2 regions of the Jannaschia sp. R86511 genome follow, and region 1 is predicted to be linked to the other one. Evidence: riboswitches for the same ligand, from Rfam matches in the RefSeq annotation. Region 1 holds a riboswitch; the other holds the start of a gene.

Region 1 (6,893 bases):
GGCCGCCTGCTGCCAGCCGTCCGGCGTGACCCCCAGCTGCTTGGCCACCAGCGCCGTGAAGATCTGCGCCTTCTGCCGGCCGAAGCCGGGCAGCGCCTGCAGCCGCCGCAGCAGGTCCGCCCCGTCCGCGGCCCCGGTCCAGATGCGTGCGGCGTCCCCGTCGTAGCGCTCGACCACGATGCGGGCGACGTCCTGGATCCGGCCGGCCATCGACCCCGGGAAGCGGTGGATCGCGGGCGGGACGGAGCAGAGCCGCGCGAACTCCTCGGGGTCGGCGGCCGCCACCGCGGCCGGGTCGAGCGTGCCGAACCGCTCCAGCACCGTGGCCGGGGCGGCGAACGCCCGCTCCATGGGGAACTGCTGGTCGAGCAGCATGCCCACGAGCAGGGCGAAGGGGTCCTGGCTGAGGACCTCGTCGGCCCGCTGGTCCTGGGCGATCCGGATCGACGGGCCGGGCTCGGCGTCCCCGGCCACGCTCAGGCGCCCTCGCCCTTGACGGCCAGCACCGGGCAGGTCGCGTCCAGCAGGATCCGCTGCGCGTTGCTGCCCAGGATGAGCTTGCCGACCGGCGAACGGCGACGCAGGCCGATGACGATGACGTCCGCGTCCACCTCGTCGGCGACGCCGAGCAGGTCGTCGGCCGGGTCGCTGCTGCGGGGCAGGTGCCGGACCTCGTAGGTCAGGCCGTGCTCGCGCAGCTGGTCGGTGAACGGGGCCAGGTCCGCCTCCACGGCCTCGGCCGTGTCCTCCTTGCTGCTGACCACGACGAGCCCGACGTGTCGTCGGATCGCGGCGTCCACCCCGTGGGCGAGCGCCGCACGTCCCTCCCGGCTGGGCAGGTAGCCCACCACGACGGCCATGGCACCTCCTGGTCGCGCCGCCCCCTCCGTCGTCGGAGCGGGTCCGCGGGGCCACCGTATCGCTCAGGTCGCCGCCTCGTAGGCTGGGAGGGTGGCGAGCAGGGACGGCGACGGCTGGGTGGCCTGCCGCTGCGGCCACCGCCACTGGGGTCTGAACGGCGCCGCCGGGCTGGTGCTCTTCCGGCCGGGTGACGACGGGCCGGAGGTGCTGCTCCAGCACCGCGCGAGCTGGGTCCACGACGGCGGCACCTGGGCGGTCCCCGGCGGGGCGCGCGACTCCCACGAGGACCCGGTGCAGGCCGCGCTGCGGGAGGCCGACGAGGAGGTGGGCCTCGCGGCGGGTCACGTGCAGGTCCGCGGCACCGTCACCGGCACCGACCACGAGGACTGGCGCTACGACTACGTCCTGGCCAGCACCACGCCGCAGACCCGGGTGCACGCCGCCAACGCCGAGACGGCGGACCTGAGCTGGGTGCCCGTGGCCCGGGTGCCGGGGCTGCCGCTGCACGCCGGGCTGGCCCGCGACTGGGACCGGTTGGCGGACCGGGTCAGGACCGCGTCCGACGCCTGATCAGGCGCCGCAGCGGGCCCCGTCCTCCGGGGCGGCGACCTCGGCCAGGGTCTGCGACAGCGCCGCGGACACGGCCGCGGTCTCCACGAGGAACCCGTCGTGGCCGTACCGGGAGCGCACCAGGACCAGCCGCGCCCCGGGGACGTGGTCGACCACGTGCTGCTGCTGCTCCGGGGGGTAGAGCCGGTCGGAGTCCACCGCGACCACCGTGGTGCGCGCGGTCACGGTGGCCAGCGCCGCGGCGGTGCCGCCGCGCCCCCGCCCGACGTCGTGGCTGTTCATGGAGCGCGTGAGCGTGACGTAGGAGCCGGCGTCGAACCGCCCGGCCAGCTTGCCCGCCTGGTGCTCGAGGTAGGACTCGACCGCGTACCGGCCGCCCGTGCCCGGGTCCTCCCCCGGCTGGGGGTCCCGGCCGAACCGGGTGTCCATCTCCCAGCGCGACCGGTAGGTGACGTGAGCGATGCGTCGGGCCACGCCGAGGCCGTCCACCGGCCCCGGCCCGGGCCGGTCGTAGTAGTCGCCGCCCTGCCAGGCCGGGTCGGCGGTGACGGCCGCGATCTGCGGGGCGCACCACGCGATCTGGTCGCCGGTCGCGGCGGCCGTGCTGGCCAGGACCGTGAGGGCGGCCACCCGGTCCGGTCGGCCCACCGCCCACTCCAGCGCCCGCATGCCCCCCATCGACCCGCCGGCCACCAGCGCCCAGCGGCGGACGCCGAGCCGGTCGGCCAGCGCCGCCTCGACGGCCACCTGGTCGCGGACGGTGACGTGCGGGAACCGGCTGCCCCAGGCCCGGCCGTCCGGGGCGGGGCTGCCGGGACCCGTCGTGCCCTGGCAGCCGCCGAGCACGTTCGGCGCCACCACGAACCAGCGCCGCGTGTCCAGGGCGAGGCCGTCGCCGACCACGCCGCCCCACCAACCGGGCGAGGGGTGGGCCGGGCCGGCCGGGCCGACGACGTGGGAGTCACCCGTCAGGGCGTGCAGGACGAGCACCGCGTTGCTGATGCTGCCGTCCGGTCCGGTCCGGGGCGTGCCCCAGCACTCGTACGCCACCTTGACGTCCGGCAGCACGACGCCGGACTCGGTGGGCAGCGGGCCGAGCGCGACGAACCTGCGCCCGCCCACCGGGTCCCCCTCACGCCACACGACCACCTCAGGCGCCCTTGGCCGCCCGGAAGCCCGCCTCGAGGTCGGCGAGGATGTCGTCCACGTGCTCCAGGCCGACCGACAGCCGCACCAGGCCCGGGGTGACCCCGCTGGCCAGCTGCTCGGCCACGCTGAGCTGGCTGTGCGTGGTCGAGGCGGGGTGGATGACCAGGCTGCGGACGTCGCCGATGTTGGCCACGTGGCTGTGCAGCTCGAGGGCCTCCACGAACCGCCGGCCCGCGTCCACCCCACCGACGATCTCGAAGGCGAGCACGGAGCCGGACCCGCGCGGCGCGTAGCGCTCGGCGCGCTCGTGCCAGCGGTTGCCGGGCAGGCTGGCGTAGGCCACCCGCTCGACCTCGTCCCGGCCCTGCAGCCACTCGGCCACGGCGCGCGCGTTCTGCACGTGCCGTTCCATCCGCAGGCTCAGCGTCTCCAGGCCCTGGGCGACGAGGAACGCGTTGAACGGGCTCACGGCCGAACCCATGTCGCGCAGCAGCTGGACCCGGGCCTTGAGGACGTAGGACAGGTTGGCCCCCAGCGGGCTGCCGACCCCGAGGTCCCGGCCGTAGACCAGGCCGTTGTAGCTGGGGTCGGGGGTGTTGAAGCCGGGGAACCGCTCGGGCTGGGCCGTGTAGTCGAAGCGGCCGCCGTCGACGATCACGCCGGCCACGGCCGTGCCGTGCCCGCCGAGGAACTTGGTCGCGGAGTGCACGACGACGTCGGCGCCCCACTCCAGCGGGCGGATCAGGAACGGGGTCGCGACGGTGTTGTCCACCACCAGCGGGACACCGGCCTCGTGGGCCACCGCGGCCACGCCCTCGATGTCGAGCACGTCCTGGTAGGGGTTGGAGATCGTCTCGCCGAAGAACGCCTTGGTGTTGGGCCGGACCGCGGCCCGCCAGCTGTCCAGGTCGTCGGGGTCCTCGACGAACGAGACCTCGATGCCCAGCTTGGGGAAGGTGTAGTGGAAGAGGTTGTACGTCCCGCCGTACAGCCGGGGGCTGGACACGACGTGGTCGCCCGCCTCGGCCACGTTGAGCAGCGCGACGGTCTCCGCGGCCTGCCCGCTGGACAGCAGCAGCGCCCCCACGCCGCCCTCCAGGCTCGCGATGCGCTGCTCGACCGCGTCCTGGGTCGGGTTCATGATCCGGGTGTAGATGTTCCCGAACTCCTTGAGCGCGAAGAGGTCCTCCGCGTGCTGGGTGCTCGAGAACGTGTACGACGTGGTGGCGTAGATGGGCAGCGCCCGGGCCCCGGTGGTGGGGTCGGGCTGCTGGCCGGCGTGGATCTGGCGGGTCTCGAAGGACCAGGCGTCGTTCACTGGGGTGGACCTCCCGTGGTCACCGGGGCCCCGAGGGGCCCGCGCTTGCCGCCACCGGTCGGTGACGACCAGGTCCTCACCCGGGGCACCCCACCGCGGAGGAGGGTTGCCGACCAGCGAGCCGGGGCTTGACGCTGGTGCTCATGACCTGCCGTGAGACTACGACACGGCGTCGTCGGCCCGCCAGGCGTCCGGATGACGGGACCCCTGGAAGGCCCAGCCGGTGGGCCGACGCCTAGAGGGTCAGAGCGGGCGTGACGACGGCCCGGGCGGCCTCACCCGTGCCCTCGCCGACGAGCACCAGCTGGAAGTGCCCCGGCGGGACGAAGGCCAGCGCGAACCGCCCCGTCTCGTCGCACTCCTCACGGCTGGAGCCGCCGGCCGTGCGGACCTCGATGCCCCGTCGCCCGCCGGGCGCCACCCAGCCGTCGATCCGGTGCCCGCCGTCGACGTCGCTGATGGCGAGCATCACCGTCATGGACTCGCTGCCGAAGGTCACCGTGCGGACCGCGTCGTCGCCGCGGGCCCCCGCGCCGGCGAGGTCGCTCTGCTGCAGCCGCATGAGCTCCAGCTCGGTGTCCAGGTCGTCCGGGCCGAACGACCCGACCTCGAGGGCGAAGACCGCCCGCTCGGCCAGACCGGCCGGCACCGGGTCCAGCCGCTCCCACATCTGCCGCAGCTCACCGGCCAGCTGCTCCGGGGCGCCCGGGCCGTCGACCCGCCGGGCCTGGTCGGGCACGGCGCTGGCGCCACCACGCTCCTCGGGGTCCCCTCCGCCCCCGTGGTCCACCTCGTGGTTCAGGTCGTCGACCACTGCGACTCCTCCCCCAGGTGCTCGCGGAGCTTCTTGAGGCACCGGCCGCGGGTGGGCCCGATGCTTCCCATGGGCATGCCCAGGTCGACGGACAGGGACGCGTAGTCCGGCCGGTCGGAGAAGGCCACCACCCGCAGCAGCCGCTGGCAGCGCTCGGACAACCGCCCCACCGCGTCCCACAGCCGTCGGGCGCGGTCGTCGTCCAGGACCGTGGCGGCCGGGCCGGGCGCGGGGTCGGCCCGCACCGACAGCAGCGGCTCGGGGTCGGCGACCGAGACCCGGGCCGCGGCGGCGGTGCGGGCGGCGTCCCGGCGCACGGTGACCAGCAGCCAGGCCAGGACGGCCTGCGGGTCGCGGACCTGGTCCCGGCGTCGCGCCAGGGCCATCCAGGCGTTCTGCACCACGTCCTCGGCGGTGGCCGCGTCGACGCGGTACGCCCGGGCCGTGTGCCACAGGGTCGGGGTGAGCAGCGCGACCAGCTCGGCGCTGGCCAGCGGGTCCCCGTCGCACCAGCGCCGGAAGCACGCGGCCGACCGGTCGGCCAGGTCGTGGCGGCGCGGCGAGGTCGTGAGCACGGCCAGGTCCGGCAGCGGGTCGCCCGGCGCGCGCGGGCCGGTCGCGGCGGCGTCCGCCGCACCGGCCCGGGCGCCCGCAGGGCGACCGCTCGCGTTGCTGGCCATCGCTCCTCCTGTCGGGTGCGGCGTCGACCCGGCGGGCGCACGCCCCGGGACCGGGGACGACCTGGCGCCGGGCAGGGTGCGGACGGTCGTCGGCACCCGGGTCCGCACGGACCGTACCCGCTCCCCGATCATCCCCACCAGCCTCCGGACATGTCCCGAGGAGCCGGTCGGGGCCCGTCCTGATACCCCCGGCGGGCGTCCACCCGTCGTTCACCCGGTCGGCCCCGGGCTCCGCTGCCCCCGCGCCCGCCGGGCCCGGGCCGGGGGCCGGCCGTCGTCCAGGCGGCGCCGAGACCGTGACCCAGGCACTGCAGGACCAGCCGGGCCAGGGACTGGGCCGGGTCGAGGTCCAGCGACCGTTCCGCCAGCACGACCGCCGCGGTCCCCTCGCCCGCGACCCAGCACAGCCAGGCGTGCGCGGCCAGGACCGTGGCCCGCTCGGGGCCCTCGGTCAGCGCCGCCAGGCGACGCAGCACCGGTGTGCCCACCCGGGTGGCCCGGGAGCAGGCCGGGTCGGCGAGCACCCGCCCCAGCGCCGAGCCCGCCTGGGCGTGGGGGGCCAGCACGGCCAGGGCGCAGTCCCGTCCGCCGGGCAGCAGCAGGGCCAGGCAGGCGTCCCGCAGCCTCGGGGCGGTCACCCAGGCGGCCGCGAGCGTCCCGGCCAGCTCGGGGTCCGGACCGTCGGGCAGGGACCCGGCCCACCGCTCGAACAGGTCGAGGTCCGCCGACCCGACCTCGGGGCGGGAACCCCGCCCCGAGGTGGTGCGCGCCGCCCGGGCCGCGTCCCGGGCCCGTAGCCGGTCCCGGGACGTCACCACCGCCTCGACCACGAGGGCCTCACGGTCGGGTGCGGGGCTGCGGCCGGCGAGGACGAACCCGGCCGCCACCGGGTGCGACGACGTGCCGGCCACCGCCGTCCCCTCCCCCGGGCAGCACGACGGGTCGCCGCACAGCAGGGACCGGAAGCGGTCGGGGCCGACCACGAGCAGGTCGAGGACGTCCGGCCCGGCCGTCCCGTCCGGTTCGAGCGACCCCGCCGGCCCGGGCAGGTCGCAGGGCCCGAGCACGGCCTCGCGCAGGTCGTCGTCCCAGGCCGCGGGCAGGTCGAGCAGGGGCGTGTCCACGTAGACCACCACCAGCGCGGCCGTGCAGTCGTTGCGCACGGCCACCCTCGCCAGCTGCTGCCACACGGGCCGGGTGGTGCCCACGGGCCGGTCGGGCGACCAGTCCACCCGCATCGTCGGTCCCACCGAGCGCTGCCGGTCCAGCCCCACCACCACCAGGGAACGGCGCGGGGCGAAGCCCAGCAGGTAGGGCACGGCCGCCACCACGCCGGCGGGGTCGCGCAGCCGCACCTCGGGTGCGGGGTCGTCGGGGGGCGGGGCCGGCACGGCTCGACTCGTCATCGGACGAGCGTGCGGCCACCCACCGGTCCGCGACGGGGCACCTGGGGCTGTGGACCGCCCGAGCAACCTGTGGAGGACCGCTCAGGCGACGGTGC
Region 2 (6,893 bases), 1.2 Mb from region 1:
TCGACCGCGCCGACGCCACCGTGCGCGACGGTCGGGTCGAGGTCCGGGCCCGGTCCGGGCTGCGTGACGTCGGCGACCTGCGGGCCCGCGTCGAGCAGGCGGTCACCGACCGCCTGGCCGCGATCCCGCTGGCCCGCCGGCCGAGGGTGCAGGTCCGGACCACGACGACGAGGAGCGACGCGTGAGCACCACCATGTCCAGCCGTCCCGGACGGCTCAACCGGACCCTGCTGGCGCTGCTCGGCGCCGTCCTCCTGCTGTCAGGGGCCGCCGTGCTCGCCCTGGCCACCGGGGCGCTGTCGGGCGTCCTGCCCGGTCTGGCCCCGCCGGATCAGCCCGTGCTCCCCGAGGCGGCCCTCGGCTACCTGCTCGAGCAGCCCTGGGTGCCCGTCGCCGTGGCGGCGCTCGGGGTCCTCGTGGCCCTGCTGGGCCTGCGCTGGCTGCTCGCGCAGCTGCCGCGGCGCAGCGGGACCGGCCGCATCGGCCTGGGCGGCGAGCCCGGGCGCGGCGTCACCCGCCTGGACGCCTCGACCGTGGCCGACGCGGTCGAGCACGACGTCGAGGGCTACGCCGGGGTACGCAGCGCGCACGCGGCCGTGTCGGGCGGCCGGTCGCAGACCACGCTCACCCTGTCCCTGGTCGTCGACCCCGGCACCGACCTGCGGGCGCTGACCGAGCGCGTCCGCGACCACGCCCAGGCCCGGCTGGCCCGCGCGCTGGGCGTCGACGAGGTCCGGGGTCGCCTGCTGGTGACCACCGGCCGCGGGGGCGGCAGCACCACCGTCGCCTGAGCGTCCCCCTGTCCGGCGCGGCCCTCCTCGGCCCCGGGAGCCCGGCCCTCAGAAGTCGGAGCTGCTAGAAGTCGAAGAGGTTGCCGCGCAGGCCGCCGTCCCCGGGCTCGCGTCGCAGCACCCCCCTGCGGCGCAGCTCGGGGACCAGGTCGTCCAGCATCCGGTGCACCGTGCTGGGGTGCAGGTCGCCGGAGAAGATGATGCCGTCGTTGTCGGCGTCCTCGCCCAGCTCCTCCACGACGTCCGCCAGCTCGCCCGCCGTTCCCACCAGCCCGGTGCGGTCGGCCAGGCGCCCCTTGCGGGCCTTGCGGGCCAGCAGCTCGCGCAGGGTGTCCACCCCGAGCTCGCCCTGCTTGCCCAGCAGCCCCCGGACCGTCCCCTGGCTGACGTGGTCGCCGAAGGCCGACGCCTGCAGCGGGGCATCCAGCGGCAGCCGGGTCAGGTCGGTCTCCAGGTCGCTGGACCAGGCGAGGGCGACCTGGCGTAGCACGTCCTCGTCGGGGTGCAGGGACGCCGCCACCACCCGGTCGGCCTCCTCGGCGCTGCTGACGACCTCCGGCTTGAGCACGAACAGGATCCGCAGGTCCTTCTCGCTGCGCCCGTGCCGGGCGGCCGCGTCCAGCACCTTGCGCCGGTAGGCCCGCACGCTGCCGGCGTCCAGCGGGGCCAGCGCCAGCTGCACGTCCGAGCGGGCCCCGGCGAAGCCCAGGCCCCGGGGCGACCCGCCGGGGGAGACCACGACCGGGTCGTCGCCGCCCGCGAACGGCACGGCGTTGAGCGGCCCGGCCACCTCGAAGTGCTCCCCGCGGTGCCGGAACGCGTCCAGGCGCGCCCCGTCGGCGAACCGGTGCGTGTCCTCGTCGGCGACCAGCGCGCCCTCGCCCCAGCTGTGCCAGAGCCGACGCACGACGTCGACCCACTCCTCGGCCCGGTCGTAGGCGGCGTCGTGGCCCAGCGGCTCGGCGCCGACGTGCCGCGCGCTGCCCACGTCGGTCACCAGGTTGACCCCGAACCGGTACCCGCTCAGGTGCTGCAGCGTCGCCGCCTGGCGCGCCGCCAGGTAGGGCGGGGTGATGCCGGCGTTGATGGTGGGGGCGATCCCGATGTGCCGCGTGGCGTCGAACAGGTACGGCGCCAGCAGCAGCGGGTCGTGCTTGGGCCCGCCGTAGGCCGCGCGGACCCGCAGGTCGAGCGTCTCGTCGTTGCCGAGCGAGACGGCGTCCTCCATGATCACCAGGTCGAGCCCGGCCTGGTCGAGCTGTCGGACGGCCTGCTGGTAGAGCGCGGGCTCGGTCCAGCGGTAGCCCCACCGGTGGTCGTCGCGGCCCCACCCCTGCGGACCGAACCCGCGCGAGAAGAACCAGCCGAAGTGCTGCAGTCGTGCCACGGGTCTGCTCCGTCGTCTCAGGCGGCGGCCACGGCCGAGGAGGCCGGGGCGGACGCGGGTGCGGGGGCGTGGGTCTGGGTGTGGCTCTGGGCGTGCGTCTGGGTCTGGGGCGGCGGCGCCGGGGTCCGGGGCGTGCCGGCGCGGACGGCGGCCAGGCCGCGCTCCAGGTCGGCCAGCAGGTCGCGGACGTCCTCGATGCCCACCGACAGCCGCAGCAGCCCCGGCCAGATCCCCGCGGCCCGGCGCTCGGCCTCGGTCCGCTGCGCGTGGGTGGTGGTCGCGGGGTGCAGGACCAGCGAGCGGACGTCGCCGACGTGCGTCATCCGGCTGAACAGCGTCACCGCGTCGAAGAACCGCCGGGCGGCGGGTTCGCCGCCGGACAGGGTGAACGCGAAGACCGACCCCGCCCCGTCGGGCAGGTAGCGGCGGGCCAGTGCGGCCGAGGGGCTGGAGGCCAGGCCCGCGTGGTCTACCGAGAGCACCTCGGGCTGCTGCTCGAGCCACTGCGCGAGGGCCAGCGCGTTGCGGCTGTGCTGGGCCACCCGCAGCGACAGCGTCTCCACTCCCTGCTGGATGAGGAACGCGTTGACCGGGGAGATGGTGGGACCGAGCCGGGCCGCGATGACGTGGCGGGTGAACTCGACGTAGGCGCGTGGTCCGAACCGCTGCACGTAGCTCGCCCCGTGCAGGGCCCGCGAGGGCTCGTTGAGGTGGGGGAAGGCGTCAGGCCGCGCGCCGAAGTCGAAGGTGCCCGCGGTGACGACGACCCCGCCGAGCGAGGCCCCGTGCCCGGACAGGAACTTGCTCGCGGAGTGCACCACGACGTCGGCGCCGTGCTCGATCGGCCGCAGCAGGTACGGCGTCGCGAGGGTGTTGTCCACCACGAGGGGGATCCCGTGGGAGTGGGCCAGGTCGGCGACGGCGCGCAGGTCGACGAGGTCGTTCTTGGGGTTGGGGATCGACTCGGCGAAGAGCGCGCGGGTGGTGGGTCGCAGCAGGTCCCGCCACTGCTGCAGGTCCGTCGCGTCGTCGACGAAGTCGACCTCGATGCCGAACCGGGCGAAGTTCTCGCGGAACAGCCCGCGGGAGCCCTCGTAGATGCTGCTCGTGGACAGCAGGTGGTCCCCGGCCTGCAGCAGGCCGAGCAGCGCCACCGTAACCGCGGCCTGCCCGCTGCCCACCAGGATGGCCTCGTCGCCGCGTTCCAGGCCCGCGAGACGCCGCTCGAGGGCCGTGCAGGACGGGTTGCCGATCCGGGAGTAGGTGTAGCCGTCGTCGTCCCCGGCGAAGCGGGCCCGGGCCTGCTCGAAGTCGTCGAACACGAAGCCGGCGGTCAGGTAGATCGGCGGGATGCGGGCACCGAAGCCGCCCTCGGCCTGCTCACCGGCGTGGACCTGGGCGGTGGCGAAGGACCAGGGCTGCTCCGTGGTGTTGGTGCTGCTGGTGGTGGTGGTGCCGGTGGTGGGGTCGTCCGGGGCAGGGGTCGGGCGGGACATGGCGGGGCCTTTCTCCGGGGACGGCCGTGCGGCGTCGGCGCTCGCAGCAGCGGTCCCCGCGGGGACGAGGTGGCGCGTGGACGGGGTGAGGGGTGGGGTCCGGGACCGGACCGGGCGCGACCGTGGTCGCGCCGCCTTCACATCCGACAGGGCTCGCTCTCGCGGACGGCGGTGTGCACGAGGGTGCGGTGGGACGTCAGCAACCGGACGGCGGTGCGCAGCGGGCCGGACATGTGATCACTCCATCGGTCCTGGCGGTAGCACCGACCCCGACCCACGAGGGGGCGGCGAGGTTGCTGCGACGTCGACGAGCCAGGTCTCTCGGTCGCTCTGGATGGTGGGCCCAGTGAAGCGGCGCAGACGGCGGCGTGTCAACGAACGGGACGGCCGTCTCGTCAGGTGGGCGGAGCCTCACCCGTCCGGGCGTACCGGGCAGCGACACGACACGCGGCCTCGACGGTCCGACCCGGCCCTGGCGGCCTCCCGCGTCGCTGCTCGGTGCACGACCTCGGTGCGGCAGCATGGGCCCGTGGAGCTGCCCGACCCGACCGAGCCGCTGCCCGACCTGGCGCGCACCGCCCTCGTGGTCGTGGACGTCCAGCGTGGCTTCGCCGACCGGGCGTGGTGGGGCCGACGTGACAACCCGGCGTGCGAGGCCAATGTGGCCGCCCTGCTGGAGACGTGGCGTACGGCCGGCCGGCCGGTGGTGCTGGTCCGCCACGACTCGACGACGCCCGGCTCCCCGCTGACCCCGGGCACGCCCGGGCACGCCTTCGCCGACTGCGTGGGGGAGGGCTGCGACCTGCTCGTCACCAAGACCGTGAACTCCGCCTTCCACGGCTCACCCGACCTGGACGCCTGGCTGCGCGCCACCGGGGTGGAGGCGGTCGTGGTCTGCGGCGTCACCACGAACCACTGCTGCGAGACGACCGCCCGGGTCGGCGCCAACCTGGGCCACCGGGTGCTGTTCGCCCTGGACGCGACCCACACCCACGACCGGCAGGCGCCGGACGGCTCGACGGTCAGCGCCGAGGAGCTCGCCCGCGCCACCGCGACGAACCTGCACGGCGAGTTCGCCACCGTGGTGTCGACGGCCCACCTGCTCTCCGCCGGCTGACGAGCCGGCGGGTCGCGGCCCCCTGCTGCGGGTCGCGGCGGGTCGCGGCGGGTCGCGGCCGTCGCGGGGCTGCTGCGATGCTGCTGCGATGCGGGCGATCAGCATCACCGGTGAGTCCATCAAGCTCGGTCAGCTGCTCAAGCTGGCTGACGTCGTCGACGCCGGCTCCGACGTCAAGGACGTCCTGGCCTCGGGTGAGGTGACCGTCAACGGCGACGTCGAGACCCGCCGGGGGCGCCGGCTGGTGCGCGGGGACCAGGTGTCGACGCGTGCGGAGGACCTCGAGGTCGGCTGAGGTCGTGCCACGCGCCCGGGGCGTCCGGGCTCCGTCCGGACCGGGGACGGGCGCGTCAGGAAGGCGTCTGGACGCAGGGGACGGGGACCGCCCCGGGAGGTGAATGGGCGTCGCGGCCCACCGGGCCGCCGGCCGCCTGCGGTCGTGGTCCCCACCGGAGGTCCCCGTCGTGCCCGACGTGCTCTACGTCCTGCTGATCCTCGCCTCGTTCGTCGCCCTGCTGCTGCTGGTCCGGGTGACCTCGCGGTGAGCCCGGTCGACGTCGTCGCGCTCGTCGTGGCCGTCGGGCTGGCCGGCTACCTGCTCGTGGCCCTGCTGCACCCGGAGAAGTTCTGATGCCGGCCACGCTCGCCGCCACCCTCCAGGTCGGCGTCCTGGTGGCCACCCTGGCCGCCGTCCACGTGCCGCTGGGCGACTACATGGCCCGGGTGTACGGCAGCGACCGGCACCTGGGCGTGGAGCGCGCCGTCTACCGCCTGGCCGGGGTCGACGCCCGGGCGGATCAGCGCGCGAGCGTCTACGCGGTCGCGCTCATCGGCTTCTCGCTGGTCTCGACCCTGCTGCTGTACGCGTTCCTGCGGCTGCAGCACCTGCTGCCGCTGTCGCTGGGCCTGGACGGGATCGACCCGGCCGGGGCCTTCAACACCGCGGTCTCGTTCGTCACCAACACCAACTGGCAGTGGTACTCCGGCGAGTCGGCCATGGGCCACCTGGTCCAGATGGCCGGGCTGGCGGTGCAGAACTTCCTGTCCGCGGCCGTCGGGATGGCGGTGGCCGTCGCCCTGGTCCGCGGGTTCGCCCGCTCGCGGACGGACCGGGTCGGCAACTTCTGGGTCGACCTGGTCCGGGGCACGGTCCGGATCCTGCTGCCGTTCGCCTTCGTCGCGGCCGTCGTCCTGGTCCTCGGCGGGGCGGTGCAGAACTTCGCCGGCGCTCAGGAGGTCACCACCCTGACCGGCGGGACGCAGTCCGTGGTCGGCGGCCCGATCGCCTCGCAGGAGGCCATCAAGGACCTGGGCACCAACGGCGGTGGCTTCTTCAACGCCAACTCCGCGCACCCGTTCGAGAACCCGACCCCGTGGACCAACCTGCTCGAGATCTTCCTGCTGCTGGTGATCCCGTTCAGCCTGCCGCGCACGTTCGGGACCATGGTCCGCGACCGTCGCCAGGGCCTCGCGATCGTGTCGGTGATGGCGGGCATCTGGCTCGCCTTCGTCGCGGTCGTCAGCTGGGCCGAGCGCAGCGCGCTGGGGACGGTGCCGGCTGCGGCCGGGGGCGCGATGGAGGGCAAGGAGACCCGCTTCGGCGAGGCGGCGTCGGCGCTGTTCGCGGTGTCGACCACCGGGACGTCGACTGGCTCGGTCAACTCGTTCCACGACTCGTTCATCGGTCTCGGGGGCGGGGTGCTGCTGCTGAACATGATGCTGGGCGAGGTCGCCCCCGGCGGGGTCGGGGCCGGCCTGACCGGCATGCTCGTGCTGGCGGTGCTCACGGTGTTCCTGGCCGGGCTGATGGTGGGTCGCACCCCGACGTACCTGGGCAAGCGGATCGGCCGGCGCGAGGTCACGCTCGTGTCGCTGTACGTGCTGACCATGCCGGCCCTGCTGCTGGTCGGGGCCGCGGTCACCGCCGCCGTGCCCGCGCTGCGCGAGGCCAGCGTGCAGGACCCGGGGGCCCACGGGCTCAGCGAGATCCTCTACGCCTACGCCAGCGCGGCCAACAACAACGGCTCCGCGTTCGCCGGCTTCGGGGCGGCCACCACGTACCAGAACACCGTCCTGGGCCTGGCCATGCTGGCCGGCCGGTTC

The links. A riboswitch is a leader RNA that binds a small molecule or an ion and turns the genes downstream of it on or off. The one in region 1 is predicted to bind S-adenosylmethionine.
Region 2: linked by a shared signal. The riboswitch ahead of SJY06_RS07955 (O-acetylhomoserine aminocarboxypropyltransferase/cysteine synthase family protein) and the one ahead of SJY06_RS13245 (bifunctional o-acetylhomoserine/o-acetylserine sulfhydrylase) in region 1 are both predicted to bind S-adenosylmethionine.

Annotation. Positions count from the first base shown of each region.
Region 1 is NZ_JAXHCD010000001.1:2,816,628-2,823,520, reverse strand. It holds gene SJY06_RS13265 (HhH-GPD-type base excision DNA repair protein) at 1-474, opposite strand, end outside; gene SJY06_RS13260 (universal stress protein) at 477-860, opposite strand; gene SJY06_RS13255 (NUDIX domain-containing protein) at 952-1,431, shown strand; gene SJY06_RS13250 (homoserine O-acetyltransferase) at 1,432-2,553, opposite strand; gene SJY06_RS13245 (bifunctional o-acetylhomoserine/o-acetylserine sulfhydrylase) at 2,582-3,898, opposite strand; SAM riboswitch class IV at 3,935-4,047, opposite strand; gene SJY06_RS13240 (hypothetical protein) at 4,134-4,712, opposite strand; gene SJY06_RS13235 (RNA polymerase sigma factor) at 4,697-5,392, opposite strand; gene SJY06_RS13230 (DUF4192 domain-containing protein) at 5,521-6,798, opposite strand; gene SJY06_RS13225 (YkvA family protein) at 6,880-6,893, opposite strand, start outside.
Region 2 is NZ_JAXHCD010000001.1:1,651,768-1,658,660, forward strand. It holds gene SJY06_RS07940 (DUF6286 domain-containing protein) at 1-185, shown strand, start outside; gene amaP (alkaline shock response membrane anchor protein AmaP) at 182-790, shown strand; gene SJY06_RS07950 (LLM class flavin-dependent oxidoreductase) at 855-2,177, opposite strand; gene SJY06_RS07955 (O-acetylhomoserine aminocarboxypropyltransferase/cysteine synthase family protein) at 2,195-3,673, opposite strand; SAM riboswitch class I at 3,913-4,014, opposite strand; gene SJY06_RS07960 (cysteine hydrolase family protein) at 4,203-4,790, shown strand; gene SJY06_RS07965 (RNA-binding S4 domain-containing protein) at 4,879-5,085, shown strand; gene SJY06_RS07970 (hypothetical protein) at 5,189-5,335, shown strand; gene kdpF (K(+)-transporting ATPase subunit F) at 5,332-5,421, shown strand; gene kdpA (potassium-transporting ATPase subunit KdpA) at 5,421-6,893, shown strand, end outside.